DNA from 3 places in the Telluria mixta genome. Region 3 is predicted to be linked to each of the others. Evidence: riboswitches for the same ligand, from Rfam matches in the RefSeq annotation. Region 3 holds a riboswitch; each other region holds the start of a gene.
The links. A riboswitch is a leader RNA that binds a small molecule or an ion and turns the genes downstream of it on or off. The one in region 3 is predicted to bind cobalamin.
Positions count from the first base shown of each region.

Region 1: it holds a riboswitch for cobalamin, as region 3 does, so the genes downstream of both, P0M04_RS05035 (TonB-dependent receptor domain-containing protein) here and P0M04_RS00635 (TonB-dependent receptor) in region 3, are expected to answer to the same signal.
Region 2: it holds a riboswitch for cobalamin, as region 3 does, so the genes downstream of both, P0M04_RS31710 (MotA/TolQ/ExbB proton channel family protein) here and P0M04_RS00635 (TonB-dependent receptor) in region 3, are expected to answer to the same signal.

Region 1 covers NZ_CP119520.1:1,128,627-1,135,664, reverse strand. The annotation lists gene P0M04_RS05035 (TonB-dependent receptor domain-containing protein) at 1-1,823, opposite strand, end outside; cobalamin riboswitch at 1,892-2,126, opposite strand; gene cobC (alpha-ribazole phosphatase family protein) at 2,121-2,648, opposite strand; gene P0M04_RS05025 (adenosylcobinamide-GDP ribazoletransferase) at 2,645-3,427, opposite strand; partial or broken gene cobT (nicotinate-nucleotide--dimethylbenzimidazole phosphoribosyltransferase) at 3,427-4,451, opposite strand; rRNA gene P0M04_RS05015 (16S ribosomal RNA) at 4,927-6,455, shown strand; tRNA gene P0M04_RS05010 (tRNA-Ile) at 6,536-6,612, shown strand; tRNA gene P0M04_RS05005 (tRNA-Ala) at 6,624-6,698, shown strand; rRNA gene P0M04_RS05000 (23S ribosomal RNA) at 6,934-7,038, shown strand, end outside.
Region 2 covers NZ_CP119520.1:7,213,163-7,220,200, forward strand. The annotation lists gene P0M04_RS31695 (GNAT family N-acetyltransferase) at 1-191, shown strand, start outside; gene P0M04_RS31700 (cobaltochelatase subunit CobN) at 163-4,059, opposite strand; gene P0M04_RS31705 (DUF2149 domain-containing protein) at 4,046-4,378, opposite strand; gene P0M04_RS31710 (MotA/TolQ/ExbB proton channel family protein) at 4,386-4,967, opposite strand; cobalamin riboswitch at 5,036-5,265, opposite strand; gene P0M04_RS31715 (aminotransferase-like domain-containing protein) at 5,270-6,679, opposite strand; gene P0M04_RS31720 (FdhF/YdeP family oxidoreductase) at 6,814-7,038, shown strand, end outside.
Region 3 covers NZ_CP119520.1:142,809-149,846, forward strand. The annotation lists partial or broken gene P0M04_RS00635 (TonB-dependent receptor) at 1-1,649, opposite strand, end outside; cobalamin riboswitch at 1,720-1,945, opposite strand; gene P0M04_RS00640 (M1 family metallopeptidase) at 1,993-4,131, shown strand; gene P0M04_RS00645 (hypothetical protein) at 4,128-5,027, shown strand; gene P0M04_RS00650 (DODA-type extradiol aromatic ring-opening family dioxygenase) at 5,081-5,890, shown strand; gene ylqF (ribosome biogenesis GTPase YlqF) at 5,891-6,811, opposite strand; gene P0M04_RS00660 (choice-of-anchor X domain-containing protein) at 6,899-7,038, opposite strand, start outside.

The DNA of each region.
Region 1 (7,038 bases), 990 kb from region 3:
CCTGCGAACCACGTGCGCCCGGCGGTGCCGTAGTTGCGCGCCAGGTCGTAGTGCTTGTCGGCCGCGTTGTCGACGCGGACCAGCAGCGACCAGTCGCGCGTCATGTGCCAGGTAGTGTACAGGTTCAGCAGGCCGTAGCCGCCGAGGCGATTGGCGTTGGCGGCATCGTCGAAGCGGCGGCCGGAGGCCTGCAGTTCGACGCCGGCGTCCACCTGGCCCGCGGTGTAGTCGGCCGCGACGCTGGCGTGGCGGCGCGCGCGGCGGGCCAGCTGCTTCCCGGTCGTCTCGTCGCGCGGATCCTGCAGGTCGGCGCTGGCGCGCAGGTCGAGGTTGCCGAGGCGGGTGCTTGCTGCCAGGGTCAGGCCTTCCAGCAGGGCGTGGTCGACGTTGTAGGCGCAGCTGCCGCTGGGGCGACCCGGGCACGGCGTGACGGACACGATCATGTCGGTCAGGCGGTTGCGGTAGTAGTTCGCCTGCAGGTCGACGCCGGCCACGCGGTACTGCACACCCACCTCCGCGTTGCGGCCCCGTTCCGGCTTGTTCGACGTCAGGCCATAACCCGGGTAGTACAACTCGTTGAACGTGGGGGCGCGGAAGCTCGTACCGTAGCTGGCCGTGGCGCGCAGGTCCTGCGTGAATTCGTAGCCGTAGCCGAGGGCGCCCGTCGTCTTGCCGCCATATTCCGAATGGTCGTTGCGCGCGCTGACGTCGAGCAGGTGGCTGCCGCGGCGCAGGTCGTACGACGCCGCGACGGCATTCGTGATGCGCGTGCGGTTGATGTCCTTGATGGCGCTGGACAGGACTTGTTCCTTGCGGTGGCCCGCCAGCACCTGCAGCGTGTCGCCGGCGATGTCGAACGTGTTCTGCCACGTGAATTCGTCCTGGCGCGTGTTCAGTTGCGAGGTACCGGAAGGCGTCGTGCCAGTGAAGCTGCCCAGCTTGTCTTCCGAGCGCGCCACCTGGACGCTGCTGCGCCAGTTCGGCAGGAAGCGGTCGTTCAGGAACACGCTGTAGCTGTCGAGTTCCTGAAGGTTGTGCGTGTCGAAGTCCGACTTGCCGCTGTCGTATTGCGCGTTCAGGCGGCTCTGCATGAATTGCGCACCGATCTCGTGGCCCTCGGCCAGGCGCAGTGCGATGCGGCCGTTGACGCTGTTGCGCGTGTAGCCGTCGTCGTCGGGGTTGTAGCTCGACGAGCCAGGGCGTGTGGACGAGAAGCCATCCGATTCTTCGTGTGCGCCGGAGAGCGCGTAGGTGACGCTGTGCGCACCGCCCGTCGAGCCGTGCACGCTGGCGTCGTACTGGTTCGTGCCGTACGTGCCGCCGCCCGCGCTGGCGCTGAACATCGGTGCGCCTGCGCTCTTCTTCGTGAAGATCTGCACGACGCCGCCGATGGCATCCGCGCCGTACAGGGAGCTCAGGGGGCCGTAGACGATCTCGATGTGGTCGATGGCCGACAGCGGGATCGCATTCCAGGACGCCGCGCCCGTGGTGGCGGAGCCGATGCGCACGCCGTCGACCAGCACGACGACCTGGTTGCTGTTGGCGCCGCGCAGGAATACGGTAGTGTTGGTACCGCCGCCGCCGTTGCGGGAGATTTCGATGCCGCGCTGGCGGCGCAGCACGTCGGCGACGGAGCCGGCGCCTGCGCGGGCGATGTCGTCGCTCGAGATGACGACGGTGTCGGGAATGACGTCTTCGGCGCGTTGCGGCGTGCGGTTGGCGGTGACGATGACGGTGTCGGGAATGGGATCGGCGTGGGCCGATGCGGCGGCAGCGAATGCGAGCGAAAGCGCGGCCGCCAGCCGGGAAACAGGAAAGGACATGACTTTTTATTGTGTAGACCAACCGGCCGACGTCCCCGTCAGCCAGATGAACAGAAGCGCTGGATGAATCGCGCTTCCACCTTTTGGCCGGTATCCGGGCTGGCGAGTATGGCCGTCCGACCTTCCCATGCGGATGCACAGTGGTATGTGGGGACGGTTGCCGTGCACGCGTGAGAGGCGTGCCGGCACTTGCTTACCGTTGCGGGGGCAGCACACGTTGGCGCTTGTCTGAAGAGCGCTTCGTGTTTCCCGTTTAACTGCGCCCGAGAGACGGGCGCGAGCACCAAAACGCCGACATTATACGCCCAGCACGACCAGCTGGCCGTAGCCGATGCGATGCGGCGTCTGCGCCGCGTTCAGTGCCGCCTGTTCCAGCGGTGCGCCGCCATGCAGCGCCGCCAGCAGGCGGATCGTGCCGGCGTGGCAGACGATGAGCGCGGACGGTGTGCGCAAATCGGCGACGAACGCTTGCACGCGGCGGGCCACGTCGAGCACGTTTTCGGCGCCGCCGGGGCGGTAGTGGAGCAGGTCGGCGGTCCAGGCGTCGACGTCGGCGCGCGGGATGTCCGACCAGGGGCGCAACTCCCACGCGCCGAAATTCATTTCGGCCAAACGCGCATCGAGCGTCACGCGGCCCGGGGCCAGGTGTGCGGCCAGCAGGGCACAGCGTTGCAGCGGGCTGGCGTAGACGGGCAGGCCGCTCGGTACGGCGAGTCCGGCATGCACGCGTGCGAGTTCGCTGTCGGTGACCGGGACGTCGCTGGCGCCGTAGCACAGGCCCGGCGCCACGTCCGGCTGCGGATGGCGTACCAGGTACAGCGTCATGCGTTCCAGGCACCGTGGCCCAGCGTGGCCAGCACGGCGATATAGATGAGCGCTTCGGCCAGCTGCTGCACGGCGCCGAGGCAGTCGCCCGTGTAGCCGCCGAGGCGCCGGACGAATAAACGGCCGAGCCACAGCGCGGCGAGTGCCGCTGCGATCATCGCGGCCAGTATGGCGGCCGGTGTCATCGCATCGGTGGCCAACATATACGCTGCGGGGAGCAGGCAGGTCAGCGCCGCGATCGCGAATTCCGCGTTCGTCATCTGCTGCGCCAGCGGCTTGGCCTTGCCTTCGCCGCGGACATAGTCCAGCTTCCAGATCAGCGCCGTCGCGGCGAGACGAGAGAGCGGATGCGCGACGAACAGCGCGACCACGGCCACGCGCGGCGGCAGCATCGCCAGCGCGGACAGCTTGGTCGCCAGCATGCACACGATACCGATCGCGCCATACGCACCGACGCGCGAATCCTTCATGATCTCCAGCGCCCGTTCCTTCGTCATGCCGCCACCGAGGCCGTCGCACGTGTCGGCGAAGCCGTCCTCGTGGAAAGCGCCCGTAATATAGATCGACGCAGCCGTCGACAGCACGGCCGCCACGGGCGCGGGCAGCACGAGCGCGGCCGCGTAGTACACACCGGCTGCGATGGCCGCGACGACGACGCCGACGAGCGGGAAGTAGCGCGACGCGTGCTGCAGCCACGCGGCCTCGAAGCCGACCCACGCCGGGATCGGCAGCCGCGTGAAGAACTGCAGGGCGATGAAGAACAGGCGGACTTGATGCATCAGGCGGATTTTTCGTTGACGCTGGCCGACTCGAAGGTCGCCATTTCGTTCAGGAAGTTCGTAGCTGCATGCAGCAGCGGCAGGGCCAGCGCGGCGCCCGTGCCTTCGCCGAGGCGCAGGTTCAGCTGCAGCAGCGGCTCCGCGCCGAGCGCATCGAGCATGCGGCGGTGGCCGGATTCGTCGGAGCAGTGCGCGAACACGCAGTAATCGAGGATCGCGGGTTCGATGCGCGCCGCGACGAGCAGGGCGCTCGTGACGATGAAGCCGTCGATCAGCAAGACCTTGCGCAGCGCGGCCGCTTTCAGCATGGCGCCGGCCATCATCGCGATCTCGAAGCCGCCGAACGTGGCCAGCACGGCGAGGGGGCGTCGACGCCCGCATGGCGCCCGGCCGCCGCTTCGATCACGCGCTGCTTGCGCAGCACGCCTTCCGGCGACAGCCCGGTGCCGGCGCCGACGCACTCCGCGACGGGAATCCCCGTCAGCTTGTACATCAGGGCTGCTGCCGCCGTCGTATTCCCGATGCCCATCTCGCCGAAGCCGACCACGTTGCCGGGCAGGTCGGCCGCGAGGGCGGCGCCATGTTCCAGCGCGGTCGCGCACTGCGCCTGCGTCATCGCCGGCTCGAGTGCGAAGTTGCGCGTGCCGTTTGCTATCTTGCGGTCGACGAGGCCGGGGCGCGCGCCGAAGTCGTGATTGACGCCCGCATCCACGACGTGCAGGTCGATATTGTTCTGGCGCGCGAACACGTTGATGGCGGCGCCCTGGGCGAGGAAGTTCTCGACCATCTGCCATGTGACGTCCTGCGGGTAGGCGGACACGCCTTCCGCGACGACACCGTGGTCGCCGGCGAACACGAGGATGGCAGGTTTCTCGATCGTGGGCGTGACGGTGTCCTGGATCAGGCCCAGGCGGCTGGCCAGCCGTTCGAGCGCGCCCAGGCTGCCGAGTGGCTTCGTCTTGTTATTAATGGCGGCGGTGAGGGCGGCGGCCAGATCGGGATTCGTCGTGGGGGCGATGCGCATGGGGACTCCATGGGGTGATGAAGCCGGCAAAGATAGCACAGAAGCAATTCGAAAATTCTTACGGTAAGCCCCTTGCATACCCCCGATCCGGTTTGCTATAGTTCGCGTCCTGCTTCGGCAGCGTAAGAAAAGTTCAGCGAAATCAAACAGTTGAGCTAGGTGGTTTGACAACGCCGCTTGCGCTGATGAAAAAGATGAGTTGACGAGTTAAGCGAAACACTGCATAATCTCACTTCTCTGCTGCTGACGAACAAAACGATTCGCAAACGCAGCAAGGCAGTACCGAATACGAAGCTCTTTAACAATAAACAGTCGATAAGTGTGGGCGTTTGATGAAGTGCCAGCAGTCGCGTAAGCGGCTGCTGAATGCTTAAATTATCAAATGTTCACACAAAAGAAATACGTTGCTCAGCAATGAGTAACGGTCAGTATTTTGAGTGAGCGATCTGCTGAGAAATCAGCAAAAACAGGAATTAAACTGAAGAGTTTGATCCTGGCTCAGATTGAACGCTGGCGGCATGCTTTACACATGCAAGTCGAACGGCAGCGCGGGGCAACCTGGCGGCGAGTGGCGAACGGGTGAGTAATATATCGGAACGTACCCAAGAGTGGGGGATAACGTAGCGAAAGTTACGCTAATACCGCATACGATCTATGGATGAAAGTGGGGGATCGCAAGACCTCATGCTCCTGGAGCGGCCGATATCTGATTAGCTAGTTGGTGAGGTAAAGGCTCACCAAGGCGACGATCAGTAGCTGGTCTGAGAGGACGACCAGCCACACTGGGACTGAGACACGGCCCAGACTCCTACGGGAGGCAGCAGTGGGGAATTTTGGACAATGGGCGCAAGCCTGATCCAGCAATGCCGCGTGAGTGAAGAAGGCCTTCGGGTTGTAAAGCTCTTTTGTCAGGGAAGAAACGGCTCCGGCTAATATCTGGGGCTAATGACGGTACCTGAAGAATAAGCACCGGCTAACTACGTGCCAGCAGCCGCGGTAATACGTAGGGTGCAAGCGTTAATCGGAATTACTGGGCGTAAAGCGTGCGCAGGCGGTTTTGTAAGTCTGTCGTGAAAGCCCCGGGCTTAACCTGGGAATTGCGATGGAGACTGCAAGGCTTGAATCTGGCAGAGGGGGGTAGAATTCCACGTGTAGCAGTGAAATGCGTAGAGATGTGGAGGAACACCGATGGCGAAGGCAGCCCCCTGGGTCAAGATTGACGCTCATGCACGAAAGCGTGGGGAGCAAACAGGATTAGATACCCTGGTAGTCCACGCCCTAAACGATGTCTACTAGTTGTCGGGTCTTAATTGACTTGGTAACGCAGCTAACGCGTGAAGTAGACCGCCTGGGGAGTACGGTCGCAAGATTAAAACTCAAAGGAATTGACGGGGACCCGCACAAGCGGTGGATGATGTGGATTAATTCGATGCAACGCGAAAAACCTTACCTACCCTTGACATGTCAGGAACCTCCGAGAGATTGGAGGGTGCCCGAAAGGGAACCTGAACACAGGTGCTGCATGGCTGTCGTCAGCTCGTGTCGTGAGATGTTGGGTTAAGTCCCGCAACGAGCGCAACCCTTGTCATTAGTTGCTACGCAAGAGCACTCTAATGAGACTGCCGGTGACAAACCGGAGGAAGGTGGGGATGACGTCAAGTCCTCATGGCCCTTATGGGTAGGGCTTCACACGTCATACAATGGTACATACAGAGGGCCGCCAACCCGCGAGGGGGAGCTAATCCCAGAAAGTGTATCGTAGTCCGGATCGCAGTCTGCAACTCGACTGCGTGAAGTTGGAATCGCTAGTAATCGCGGATCAGCATGCCGCGGTGAATACGTTCCCGGGTCTTGTACACACCGCCCGTCACACCATGGGAGCGGGTTTTACCAGAAGTAGGTAGCTTAACCGCAAGGAGGGCGCTTACCACGGTAGGATTCGTGACTGGGGTGAAGTCGTAACAAGGTAGCCGTATCGGAAGGTGCGGCTGGATCACCTCCTTTCTAGAGTGGCACGGGAGCTTACGCTCCATCATCAAGCGCCCACGCTTATCGACTGTTGCAAAGTTAAACGAGAACAGTTCGGGTCTGTAGCTCAGTCGGTTAGAGCACCGTGTTGATAACGCGGGGGTCGTTGGTTCGAATCCAACCAGACCCACCAGTTACCAAAATGGGGGATTAGCTCAGCTGGGAGAGCACCTGCTTTGCAAGCAGGGGTCGTCGGTTCGATCCCGTCATCCTCCACCATCGACTGTTTCACTATATTTATGTAAGCCTGGTGGTTTAGATAAGCGTAGTTCTCGTTCTTTAACAATCTGGAAGAAGTAAAGTTTTCTTTAAGCGTTCAACGCATCGAAAGATGTATTGGACACTTAGGGTAGTAATCTGTATGTATCAACAAACAAAGTAAGCTGAATCCTTGTTGCTATGACGCTCCCTTCTCGTCTTTCCTTCGGAAAGACTGCAGGGGCCAACGTTATAGGGACAAGCGAATAAGTGCACATGGTGGATGCCTTGGCGATTACAGGCGATGAAGGACGTAGTAGCTTGCGATAAGCTGCGGGGAGTGAGCAAACACACTTTGATC
Region 2 (7,038 bases), 370 kb from region 3:
AGGTGTTCGAGGGCGGCGCCCAGGGCGAGCACAAGATGGCGCGGGGTTTCCTGCCGACGCGGACCTGGTCGGCGCACTGGCTCGCGCATCCGTCGTTTGCCGATGCCGTCGAGCGCTTCCTGGAACGGGAGGCCGGCGGCATCGACGATTACATCGATGAGCTCAACGACCGGAATCCGTTCCGAACGTGACCGCGCGGCGGCGCCACGCGTAACCGCCGCCGACCACGGCGATCGCCAATGCCAGCACGGCCAGCGCGCCGACCGTCTTCTGCACGGGCGTCATGGCCATGACGCTCTCCATCTCGAAGCCGGCGACCTTGCCTTCTACCGCCGGTTCCGGCACCTTGACCGGTGAAGCCGGTGCCGCGGCCGGCGCGGCCGACACGCGCGGCGCCGCCCCACCCTGCCCCGGCGCCCGTCCCGCCAGCAACGGCTGCAACGTCAGCGTCGCCCGGCTGCACGAATCCGCCCCACAGGCCGCGCCGCTTTCCGCGACGGCGCGCGCGTTCTCGGCCAGCAGCCGGCGGCGCGTGGCGTCATCCGGCTTCCAGTAGCCTTTCTCGATCGCCGACAGCATCCGGTCCGTGACGGCCTGCCACGCACGCAGGTTGCCCGCCTGTGCGATGCGCTCGCGCACGCGCAGGCCGTGGCGGTCGGCGACATAGGTGTCGTACATGCGTTGCCACGTCCCGTTGTCGACGGCTTCCGGCACCGTCACCTGCCACGCCCACAAATAGTCGACGACGCGGTTGATGAAGCGCGCGCCGGAATAGCCCTCGGCCAGCATCTTGTCGGCCCAGCGCGGGTTCAGGTAGCGGCTCTGCATCTCCTGGCCCATGTACTGGTTCAGGGTCTTGTGGCCCGCGCGGCGCGGGTTCGACAGATCGCTCACGAGCACCTCCGGCGTCCTGCCGTCGACGCTGCGGATGGCGAGCGCCGTGCCGCCCAGGTACTGGAAGAAATCGTCGTTGTCGAGCGTCGCGAACAAATTGCTGGACCGGCTGTGCAGCGCGATGCGGCTGCCGGACAGCGCGAGCCGGAACACTTCCCGGCGCCGCCCCGCATCGCCCTCGTCGTCGCCCCAGTAGCCGTTGCCGAACGGGTGGCTCATGCGGTTGATGAACACGTCCGCGACCTGGCGCTCGTCCTGCCATACATTCGACAGCGGCAGCAGTTTTTCGATGTTGGTGCCGTACGCACCGGACGGCAGGCCGAAGATGCGCACGCCGGCCAGCCGTTCGGCTTCCTCCGCCGGTACGCCGTCCTGCCGCAGCTTCGCGGCCATCGCCTGCGCGTGCGCGGCCAGCACGTTGCCGCCCGGGTCCTCGTCATCCTTCTGCGCGCGCGCCGCCTGCGCGGCCTGGTCGAGCAGCTTCAGCACGTTGCCGAACAGGTCGCGGAACAGCCCGGACGACACCATCGTCACGTCCACGCGCGGGCGTCCCAGCTCGCGACGGGGGATTGCCTCGACACCGGTCACGCGCCCGCGCTCGTCCCACGTCGGCCGCACGCCCATCAGCGCCATCGCCTGCGCTTCCATCACGCCCTCGTGACGCTGCGTCTCCACGCCCCACAGGTTCATCGTCAGCTTGTCCGGATACACGCCGTGGCGGCGCCGATAATCCTCGACGAGTGTCGCGGCCAGCTGCCGGCCCTGCTCGTAGACGGCGCGGCCCGGGATGCGGGCCGGATCGAGGCCGAAGAAATTGCGGCCCGTGGGCAGCGCGGCCGGATTGCGCACGAGGTCCGCGCTGGGGCCGGTCGGGATGAACTTGCCGTCCAATGCATCCACGAGACGGGCCAGTTCCGCCGCGGCGCTCGCCTCGATGTCCCGTTCCAGCTGCGCGGCGCGGGCCGCCTTGCCGGCATCGTCGAGATGCGGCTCGAGGCTCACCACGGCACGCGCGGTGGCGGCACGCAGGTCCGGCGCGGGCGCCACGCCGAAGGTGTGCAGGCCGAACGGCGTCAGTTTGCTGCCCGTGTCGTCGAGGTATTCTTCCAAAGCTTCCATGTCGGCCTCGGTGAACAGAGCCGTCTTGCCCATGTCCTTCAGCACGCCCGCCTTCTGCGCCAGGGCGTTCAGCGCTGTCAGGTGCGCCTTTACGAGCATGGGACTCTTCTGCTCCGCCACGCGGTAGTCGTTGAGCAGCGCGCCCAGCTCGCGCAGGTCCGGGTTCAGCCCGGCCGCGTCGAACGGCGGCGTCATGTGGTCGACGATCGTCGCCATGCCGCGCCGCTTCGCCTGGATGCCCTCGCCCACGTCGTCCATCACGTACGGATAGATGTTCGGCATGGCGCCGATCAGCGCTTCGGTCGGGTCGCTGGCCGACAGGCCCGCCTCCTTCCCCGTCAGCCATTCCTGCGTGCCGTGCGTGCCCACGTGGACGACGGCGTTCGCCTTGAGGCCGTGCTGCAGCCACAAATAAAACGCGATGTATTCGTGCCCGGGCGGCAGCGTCACGTCGTTGTGCAGCTTGGCCAGATTCTGTTCCCACGCGCGGCCCGGCTGCGGCGCCAGCAGCAGATTGCCGTAGCGGCGCGCGGGAAACACGAAGTGCGGCACGCCATGTGGATCCTTCCACAGCACGGGCGATTTCTCCGGAGCGCCCCACGCCCCCTCAACGGCCGCGCGCAGCTTCGCGGGCAGCGCCTCGTACCAGCGCCGGTAGTCGGCCAGCGGGACGAGCAGCGCTTCGCCGCTGGACGCCAGCCGCGCGAGGCCGGCCAGGTAGTCGGCCCCCGTCTTCCCGGGATAGTTGCCCCACTGCTGGACCTCGCGCTGCAGCGCCGCCGGCGTGGCGGGATAGCGGTTGCCGCTCGCGTAGCCGACGGCGCGCAGGCGCTCGGTGATCTGCCACAGGCTGTCCGGCAGCACGTTCAGGTAGGCCGCGCCGATCGTCTCGGATCCGTGCGGATAATTGAAGTAGACGATGGCCACGTGCTTGTCCACGTTGGGCGTGCGCCGCAGCGCGAGCCAGGCGTCCACGCGGGCGCGCAGGCGCGCCACCCGCTCGGGAATTGGCTGTTCTTCCACGTACGCGAGTCCCGTCGCCGCATCGACGACCTTTTCGCGGCTCGCGACGACGGTCGGCTGCACGAGCCCCGCGACCTCCGCACCCGCCATCTGCCACGTGCGCTCCATCAGGTCCAGTCCCACCTTCGAATCTTCCCATTGCGCCACGCCGTGCTGACTCAGGGTGATGGCGTTGATGGCGGGGACACCGATCCGGTCCAGCAGCGCGCCCGTCGCCGCCGTGCCGCCGACCTTCATGCCGAGCGCCACGAGCAGGTCGATGCGGCTCTTGCCGTCCGCATCGAGGAACAGCTTCAACGGCACGTCGTACGGGTAGCCGTACGCGGGCAGCACGTTGTAGCCCGCGCCCTCCAGCGCGTGCACGATGGCGGCCAGCGGCAGGGTCTGGCCCGCGACGAGGCTCGCGCGGTAGAACATCACGCCGATCCACGGCGCGCCGGGCCGGTGGTGCGCGTAGTGGGCGACGTAGTCGTCGAAGGTGGCCGCGCCGCGGCGCGCGTCGACGTCGTACAGGCCGGCTTCCGGCATCGTGCGGAGCAGCGGCACGTCGACGCGGGCGCCGAAGCCGGCGACCAGCACGCGCCGCAGCAGGCCTTCCATGTTCTCGATGCCGCCTTCGCGGTGGAACGCAAGAATCGCGGGGTCCGCACGAATGCCCAGGTCACGCTGGGCGTCGTCCGGCTGCGCCCCGACCGCGTACACGGGCCGCGCGCGGCGCAGCAGCGCGTCCAGGTCGGGCGCGACCAGTTGCAGCAACTGGCTGCCCTTGACGTTGACGACGGCGACATCGGCGCCGGCCAGCGCGGCGTGGTCGGCCGGGGTCATGCCGCTGGCCGGGACGATGCGCACGGCCACGTCGGCCGCGGTAAGTTCGGCTTTCAGCGCACGGACGGCCAGCACGGCGGGACGCGATTCGACGTCGCCCAGCAGCAGGGCCAGCGTGCGCGGGGCGGCTTGGGCGATCTGCCCCAACGTCAGCGCGGCCAGCAGGAAAAGCAGGCGGATGAACTTATTCGGGCACATACACGACCTTCCCGTCCGGCAGCTGGTACGCGGTGCCGAGGCGCTTGCCGGCGCCGGACAGCGGCTTGTCGGACACGCGCGTGACCTTGATCTCGGCGCCCTTCTTCGTCATGACTTCGACCTTGCCATCCGATCCCTTCTTGGCAATCGTGACTTCGGACGACGGGTCGAGCAGGTCGAGCATGTTCCAGGCCGAGAACAGCGCGAGCATCATCGCGACGATGAACACGATGCTGGCGTCGAACAGGTTGGCGACACCGGCGAGCGGATCCTCGCCGTGCGCTGCATACTGGCCGCGGCGTTGTTTCAGATAGCGCATGGTCGCCTCACGCGCGGATGGCGTGCACACGGGGCACGTCGGCGAGCGCCTGCTCGGCCGCGAAGGCAACGTCCAGCATGTCGGCGCGCAGCCAGTGCTCGCGCACGAGCGCCAGCACGTAGGCGAGCACGCTGCACGCGAGACCGACGACCGTCGCGGTGAACGCCGTCGTCATGTCCTGCGCCATGTGCGGCAGGTCGCCGTGGGCGAGGCCCGCGAGTGCGATGCCCATCGGGATCAGGGTGCCCATCAGGCCCAGCGCGGGGCCGACGCGCACGACGAAGCGCACGGCGTCCAGGCGGCGCAGGCCGGCGCCCTCGGCGCTCTGCACGATGCGTTCGAGGTGCGCGTCGAGCGGCGCGGCGGATTCGCGCAGGCAGGTGTCGATGGCGGCGCGGGCGCCGTCGACGAGCAGGCGCGCGCCACGCCGGCGCTCGCGCCATTCGCCGAGGAAGGCGCCGAGGCAGGCCAGCATGTACAGCAGCAGCGCGGCGATGGCCACGAGGACCGGCAGGTACAGGACGGAGGAAACGGAATACAGCACGGTTTCGACGGCGCGCACGGCGCCGTCAAAGGACGGATCAGGCATGATGATGACGGTGACAGGCAATCCGCCCACTTCCCCGTGGGCGCGACTGGAACGGCGGGCCTATACGAAGGTCCGCCACCTGTCTGGCCGGTATCCGGGCTGGCAAGGCGGACCGGCCCACCTTCCCATGCGCGGCTGCGCACAGTGGTTCGAGGACCGGCCTGCCGTCGAAAGACGGCGCTTGCTTACCGTTGCGGGGGCAGCACACCCTGGCGGACATAGGAACGTCCGCCATGTGTTTCCCGTTTAACTGCGCGTGCCGAACGCACGCGCGGGCACCAGACGGTGCGGATTATAACCGCTCACGCCAACTCGGCAACGAGCCGGCCCAGCGTGCGCAACGCGTCTTCCGTCGCCGGCGTCCACGGGTAGCTGTAGTTGAGGCGGATGCAGTGCGTCCAGCTGCCCCGCGCGGAAAACATGTGGCCGGGGCCGACCGTGATCCCGTGTTCGAGGGCGCGGGCGTACAGCCGCATCGCGTCGACGCCGCCCGCCAGTTCCACCCACAGCACATAGCCACCCTGCGGTTCGGAGACGCGGGTGCCGTCCGGGAAGAAGCGCAGCACGGCGGCCGCCATCATGCGGGCGCGCTGCGCATACCCCTTGCGCACCTGGCGCAGGTGGCGGTCGAAGCCGTCGTTCTGCAGATAGTCGGCGATGGCCAGCTGCGGCAGCGACGGCGTGCTCAGCGTGTTCAGGAATTTCAGCTTTTCCACCTGGGCCGCGTAGCGTCCCGCCAGCGCCCAGCCGATGCGGTAGTTCGACGTCAGGCTCTTCGAGAACGATGCGCAGTGCAGCACGAGGCCGCGCGTGTCCCACGTCTTGAGGGGGCACGGGTGGCGGTCGCCGTAATACAGTTCGTCGTAGACGCAGTTCTCGATGGCGGGGATGCCGTGCTCCGCGAGCAGTGCCACGAGTTCGCGCTTGCGCTCGTCCGGCATGATGAAGCCGAGCGGATTCTGGAAGTTCGGCATGACCATCACGGCGGCCACGCGCTGGCCGGCCATGAGGGTGCGCAGCGCGTCCACGTCGATGCCGGTGCGCGCGTCCGTCGGCACCTCGAGCGCACGCATGCCCATCCGTTCGATCGCGTGCAGCATGGCGTAGAACGTCGGCGACTCGACGGCGACGGTATCGCCGGGCTTTGCGACGGCCTGCAGGCACAGGTTGATCGCTTCGGTGGCGCCGACGGTGACGATGATTTCGGACGGATCGACGGCGAGTCCATGTTCCAGGTAGCGGCGCGCGATCTGGCGGATCAGTTGCGGGTTCCCCGGCGGCAGGTCGTCCAGCACGCTGACGTGGCGACGGCGCGCGATCGCGTTGGCGTACTGGCTGATGCGCGCGGCGGGGAAGACGGCGGGGTCCGGATAAGGCGAACCGAGCGGCACCGCGCCCTGTGTGCGGATGGTGCGCAAGGTGGACAGCACGAGCCGGCTCACGTCCACTTCCGACGACAACGTCAGGGCCGGCGTCGGCTCGGCGGAACGGGGCGTGACGCGCGGCCGCGCACGCACGAAAAAGCCGGACTGCGGCCGGCTCTCGATGACGCCCCTGCTCTCCAGCAGGGAGTACGCGCGCAGTACCGTGCTGATGCTCAGCTTGCGGCGCAGGCTGGCCTGGCGCACGGAGGGCAACCGCTCCCCTTCCAGCAGCACGCCGCGCGCGACCTGGCCTTCGACTTCGGCGGCGAGGGACTCGTAGAGCTTCATGCGGCCGAGTATAGCGCAGCGGTACAGTTGCGGCAGCGGGCCGCCAACTGTACTCCTTTTCCGCGTGCCCAACTGTACCCGCACAGCGGCCCGCGCATCCATGACACTGTTGCCATCGCAACAGAGAGGCAAGCATGGCCGACAACGACACCGCAGGGCGCATCGCCCCGTACCACAACCCCGCCGGCGGCTGGGGCGCGCTGAAATACGTGGCGCTGAACCTGGTCCGCGAACGCGTGGGCAGGAACAGCATCGGGACGCTGCTCGCGCAGAACCAGCCGGACGGCTTCGACTGCCCCGGCTGCGCCTGGCCCGACCGCGTCCATACGTCCACGTTCGAATTCTGCGAGAACGGCGTC
Region 3 (7,038 bases):
CGGGCCGTCCGTGAAGTGGGCGATCACGTGCTGCAGGTGCGCGCTCGCGCGCCAGCCTGCCGCCAGCGCGGCTTCGGCGTCGATCTCGAAGCCCTTGCGTTCGGTCGGATCGAGGTTCGTATTGGCGCCCCAGCCGCCGTTCAGCGTCGGGTCGTAGAAAATCTCGTTGTTCAGGCGATGGCGGAACACGCGCGCCGAAAGCGTGCGGCTGTCGTCGCCCGGCGCATGGCGCAACGTCGTGCCCAGTTCGAGGTCGTGCGACGTCTGCGCCTTCAGGATATCGAGGCTGGACCGGTAGCCGTTCTCGTCGACGTTCGCCACGCGGTAGCTCTGCCCGCCTTCGCATACACCTCGACGAGCGGGTGCACGCGATAGCTTGCCTGCGCCTCCCACGCGTTCTGCGATTGCGAGCGGTCTTCCGGCGCGATGCCACCCACGGCGTCCACGACGCTCTTGTCGAAGTTCTCATGGCGCGCGCCCAGGGCGATGCGGCCGTCGTGGGCCGGGTCGAAGCGCAGCTCGTCGCGCAGGTACACGGCTTTCGACGACTGGCTCGCGTCGGCGCTCGAGAACGAGGCCGTCGTCTTGCGCTTCCAGCGCGTGAAATCCACACCGCCCACCAGTTCGTTGAGCATGCCGCCGACGTCGGACAGCCAGCGGGCGCGCGGCGAGAACTGGTCCTGGCGGCCGTCGTACGCATTGTTCGAGCCGAAGGACAGGTAGTTCGAACGCACGTTGCGCTCGCGGTGCGACAGGTCGGCTGCCAGGTCGACGGCACCCAGGCGGTATTCGGCGAAGGCGTTTGCGCGGTCCGTGTTCAGCGAGCCGAAGTCGTTCGGCGTCGAGGCCTGGCGCGGGTCGGCGTCGAACTGGGCCAGCGACAGCGAACCCGGGAGACGCGAATCCTGGCGCGCGCTCTCGACGTGGATACCGGCGCGGCCGCCCGTGAAGCGGGTCTGCACGTTCAGCGAGGCCGTCGTCTGGTCGAAATCGCTGTTGCGGCGGTAGTTATTGGAGCCCTGGCGCGCGACGGCGATGTCGGCGCTGACGTTGCCCGCCGTCTGCGACAGCTGCGCGCGGACGTCGTGCTCGTGGAACGAGCCACCTTCCGCGAACACGGAACCGTGAAGGCCGCCGTCCACGTTGCGGCGCGTCGTGATCTGGATGACGCCGCCGGTGGCGCCTTCGCCATACAGCACGCTACCGCCGCCGCGGGTGATCTCGATGCGTTCGACCGTGTCGATCGGGATCGTCGACAGCACGGTGTTCGCCAGTTCGTTCTCGTTCAGGCGCACGCCGTCGACCATGATCACCATGTTCTGCGCGCTGTTGGTGCCGAAGCCGCGCAGGTCGAGCGCGAAGTCGGGCGACGAATCCAGGCTCTGGCGGCCGAACACGCCGCCGATCTTGCGGATCGCGCTGTTCACGTCGTTCACGCCGGCGCGGCGGATGTCGTCCTGCGTGATGACGGTGGCGCCGATCGGGCGCAGGGTTTCCACGCTCGGGAAGCGGGAACCGGTGATGACGACGGTCGATGGGTTGCCGTCCTGGGCGCGCACGGCGCTCGTGGAACAGGACAGGACGATGGCACAGGCCAGCGCGAGCGGCTTGATAGCCGGCGCGCCGCGGGTGGAGGCGGCAGTATGCATAGGATGTTCAGTGTTCGTTTGCGCCGGCAAGCGTCCCCGCACGCCGGCGTACACAAAAGCGCGGCATGACGCCGGCTTCCCCTGTCTGGCCGGTCTCCGGGCTCCAAGACGGACCGCCCCACCTTCCTGCGCAAGCACAGTGGTCGTCGGGGCGGCCTGTCGCCATGCGGCGACGCTTGTTTACCGTTGCGGGGGCAGCACACGTTGGCACGCCGCCGGTGGCGACGCCGCTTCGTGTTTCCCGTTTAACTGCACGCGCAGACGCGCATGCGGGCACCAGAACCCCGAGATTATAACCTGTATAGTGTGGGCACAAAAATAACAGCCACGCCAGGGGTCCCGCATGCATCCTCGTTTCAGTGTCCGCTTCGCCCTTGCCGCCGTCCTGCTGCTGGCGGGGGCGGTGTTCGCCGCACCGCAGCTTCCATCGTCACCCGACGGCATCGCCCTGGCCAAGCCCGATGCCGCCGCCGTCCGCATCCCCAGCAGCCCGGATGCGTGGGGCGGCCCGCGCACGGGCCGCGAGCCCACGCTGTCGGACCGCGTCGTCCATTACGACATCGCCGCCACGCTCGACCCGGTCAAGCACACGGTCACGGGCCGCGAGCGGCTCACGTGGCGCAACCGCAGCAACGTCGCCGTCAGGAGCGTCTACCTGCACCTGTACATGAACGCGTTCGAGAGCGCGGGCAGCACGTATTTCACCGAACGGCGCGAGCGCGACGGCACCTTCCGCTCCGGCGTCGACATCAAGGACGCGTGGGGCCACATCGCCCTGCACCGCGTCGCACAAGGCGGCACCAACGTGCCGTGGACCTTCGTCCATCCGGACAACGGCCCGGCGACGGACCGCACCGTCGTGCGCTTCGACCTGCCGCAGGCCGTGGCGCCGGGCGCATCGACGACGCTCGACATCGACTTCGTCACGCAACTGCCGCGCGTCGTCGCGCGCGCCGGGTACTTCGGCACCTTCCACCTCGTCGCGCAGTGGTTCCCCAAGATCGGCGTGCTGGAACTGCCGGGGGAACGGGGCGCGACGACGCCGCGCTGGAACGTGCACGAGTACCACCTGAATTCCGAGTTCTACGCGGACTTCGGCAGCTACGACGTCAAGCTCACCGTCCCGCGCGACTACACCGTGGGCGCGACGGGCGAACCGCATGGCGCTCCAATCGACAAGGACGGGATGCGCACGTGGCGCTTCGTGCAGGGCGACGTCCACGATTTCGCCTGGACAGCGGACAACCAGACCGCGAAACCGCTCGTCGACACATGGTCCGGCCCCGGCAGCCCGACGGTGACGGTGACCGTGCTGTACCCGCCCGAATTCGCGGCCAGCGCGGCGCCCGCGCTGAAGGCGGCCAAGGAATCGCTGACGTATTTCTCGAACACGCTGGGCCCGTACCCATACAAGACGCTGACCATCGTGATCCCGCCCTACAACGCGGAGGAAGCGGCGGGCATGGAATACCCGACGTTCTTCACGGCCGAGGCCTACCGGACCGTCGAACCGCGCACTGTGAACCAGTTCGCCCTCGCCTTCGTCACCATCCACGAATTCGGCCACAGCTATTTCTACGGCCTGCTCGCGTCGAACGAATTCGAGGAACCGCTGCTGGACGAAGGCCTCAACGAATACTGGGACAACCGCATGATGCGCGACCAGGGCCAGCTCGCGTACATCGCGACGCCGCTGCTGGCAAGGCTCGGCTTCGCGCCCGGCTATCCGACCTTCGACGCCGAACGCACGGCCACGCCGCGCCATGACCCGGCCGACCCGCCCGGCGCCAACGCGTGGCATCGCCTGCAGGACATCGGCCCCGTCTACACGCGCACGGCGATCCTGATGCGCGACCTGGAAGCGCGCATCGGCCGCGCGCCGATGGAGCGCGCGTTCAAGGAATACTACCGGCGCTGGAAGTTCCGCCACCCGAGCACCGCCGACCTGCGCGAGACGCTGGCCGAGGTGACGGGCCAGCGCGCCGTCATCGAGGACGCGTTCGACCGCCAGGTCTACGCTGTGTCCCGCGTCGACGACAGCATCGCCGACCTCACGAGCACGGAGCTGGTGCCACTCCCCGGCGCGCACGAGAGCCAGGGCGCCGTCGACAGGCGCATCGACGCCGCGCGCGCGGCATGGCGCAAGACGCATCCGGACGGCACCGGCCCGTACCCGTACCGCACGGACGTGACGGTCCGCCGCCATGGCGCGCCGGTGCCGCAGACGCTCGTCGTGAAGTTCGCCGACGGCAGCACCGAGACCGCGCGCTGGGATGCCGACGAACGCTGGCACAGGTTCACGTGGACGAAGCCGGCGAAGGCCGTCTCCGCCGAACTCGATCCGCAGCGGCTGCACTACCTGGACGTGAACAAGCTCGACGACAGCCGCACGCTCGACCCGGATGCGAGCGCATCGCATCGCTGGGGCCTCGAGTTCGCGGCCGTCGTCAACTACCTCCTTGCCCTGATCGCCACCTTATGACGACCGAAACGATCCTCGAATCCCCGTCACGCGCGCAGCGCGCGGCCGGCCCGCACGGCGTGCAAAACGCGGCACGCGCCGCGCTGCAATGGCGATTGCTGCTGTGGTGGGCCGTGCTCCTGCTGCTGCCGACCGTCGTCGCCGCGCTGCCCATGTGGGAGCTGCTGTCCGCCAGCCTCGATCACTCGGTGTACGCGGCACGTTTGGCGGGACGCCTCGACATGATCGCGTACGCCGACATCCTGCATGCCGCACGCGAACAATACGCGCCGGCGCTGGGCGCGGGCAGCCTCGTCGCGCTGGTGCTGACGTTGCTGCTGTCGCCGCTGCTGGCCGGGATGGCGCTCGCGGCCGCACGCGCACCGCAGCCGCTCGCATCCGGCACGCTGCTGGCCGCCGGCGCGCAGTTTTACCCGCGCATGGCGCGCATGCTCGCGTGGTCGGTCGTGCCGCTAGGGATGGCCGGCATGGTCGGCAGCTCGGCCCACCATCTGGCCGGCCAGGTCGCGGAGACGGCGCTGCTGGAAACCGACGCCGAACGCGCCGCGCACCTGGCCACGTTGGCGGCCGTCGTGCTGCTCCTGCTGGCCCACGCGACGGTCGACATCGGCCGCGCCATGCTGGCCGCCGACCGCCGCCGCACGTCCGTCATCGGCGCGTGGTGGCGCGGCTGCGGGCAGCTGGTACGCCGGCCACTCGCACTGCTGGGCACCTGGCTCGGCATCACCGCGGCCGGTCTCGTCGTGGCCGCCCTGCTCGCATTCGCGCGCGTGCATGTGCCGGCGCTAGGGACGGTCGGCACCGTGGGCGCGGTCGTGCTGGCCCAGCTCGTCGTGCTCGTGCTCGGGTGGATGCGGATGGCGCGCCTGTTTGCGCTGACGGCGCTCCTGCGCTGATCCGCGCGATCCGCTACCATGAATGTTTCGATTGCCGCCTGAAGGAGCCTGCCATGACCCGCCTGCCCACCTATTTCGTCTCGCACGGAGGCGGCCCGTGGCCGTGGATGAAGGACCAGTACGGCCCCACGTATGCCGAGCTGGAAGCGTCGCTGGTCGACATCAAGCGGCAGATCGGCGTGCGTCCGAAAGCGGTACTCGTCGTGACGAGCCACTGGGAGACGGACGACTTCACGGTGTCGTCAGGCACGGCGCCGGACATGATCTACGACTACGGCGGCTTCCCGCCGCACACGTACCAGATCCGCTATCCGGCACCGGGCGAACCGCAGCTGGCGTCACGCGTCGCGCAGCTGCTGAACGACGCCGGCCAGCCCGCCCGCCTGGACGCGGAGCGTGGCTTCGACCACGGCACGTTCTCGATGCTGGCACCGATCTATCCCGAGGCCGACATGCCGGTGGTGCAGCTGTCGATCCGCCACGGCTACGACCCGGCCGTGCACCTGGCCGCCGGCCGCGCGCTGGCGCCGCTGCGCGACGAGGGCGTGCTGATCCTCGGCAGCGGCCTGTCGTTCCACAATCTGCGCCAGTTCGGCCCGGGCGGCGCGCTGGCGTCGAACGCGTTCGATACGTGGCTGCAGCACGTGCTGCTGGAATTGTCTCCCGCCGACCGCGAACAGGCGCTGCTGCACTGGAGCGAGGCGCCATATGCGCGCATGGCGCATCCGCGCGAAGATCACCTCGTGCCGCTGTGGGTGGCGCTGGGCGCGGCCGAGCAGGAGCCGGCCGCGTGCGTGTATCACGAAGAGAGTTTCTTTGGGGCGTTGACGGTGTCGAGTTTCAGGTTTGGCGCCGCGGCCTGATCAGGTGCCGCGCTTCCCGCGCGCCGCCTCTTCCGCCTTGCGCGCCGCCTTCTCGGCCGCGATCCGCGCCTTCTCTTCCATCTCGATGCGGTGACGCTCCAGCGCCTCGGCGCGCGTCTGCGGGGTTTCCAGGCTGATGCGGCCCAGCGCGCCCTGGCGGTAGTCCTGCAGCAGCACGTGCGCCGCCTTTTCGTAGTCGTAGTCGCCGCCGCGCACGCGGAACGCGCGGCGCTGGGCGACGCCCTCGATCACGCCGAAGCCGTCCAGCCCTTCCGTCTTGATGCCGTAGCGCGCCGTCAGCAGTTGCGGGTAGCGCTGCAGCAGCAGGCCGCCCAGGTATTCCGCCACTTCTTCCTCGATGACGGCGTTGGTGCCGATCGCGTGGCTGGCCGCCAGCATCAGTCCGTCGCTTTCCATCGCAATCTTCGGCCACAGCATGCCCGGCGTGTCGACCAGCACCGTGAACTTGTCGAGGTAGAGCTTTTGCTGGGACTTCGTGACGGCCGGTTCGTCGCCGACCTTGGCCACGCGCTTTTTCAGCAGCGCGTTCATCAGCGTCGACTTGCCCACATTCGGAATGCCCATGATCATGATGCGCAGCGGCTTCGTCGGCACGCCGCGGTGCGGGGCCAGTGCCTTGCACAGGTCGGGGATCTTCGCCACGTCCGACGGCTTCTTGGTCGTCATCGGATACGCGGTCACGCCCTCCTGGGCGTCATACCACGCGGCCCAGGCCGCAGTGGCGGCCGGGTCGGCGAGATCGGTCTTGTTCAAGACCTTCAGGCAGGGGCGCTGGCGGAACTTGCGCAACTCTTCGACCATCGGGTTGCTGCTCGCCTGCGGCAGGCGGGCGTCCAGGACCTCGATGACCACATCGGTGTTTTCCATCTGCTCCGCGGCCTGCTTGCGGGCGGCGGCCATGTGGCCCGGGAACCATTGAATCGACATGCTCTACCTTCAAAAATTTGCGTGCAACCGGGTATTTTACCCCAGTTCACGCAAATCGCCCTACCGTGTTGCAGGCATGCACTCGCTTGGCGGCAACGGCGCGGCCGGGTCGAACGCAGCGAGTCGGCCACGCGCCTCGCGCAGATCCTTGCCGAATTCGGCGAGATAACGCGACCGTTCCTCGCTCTGCCATTCGTCAT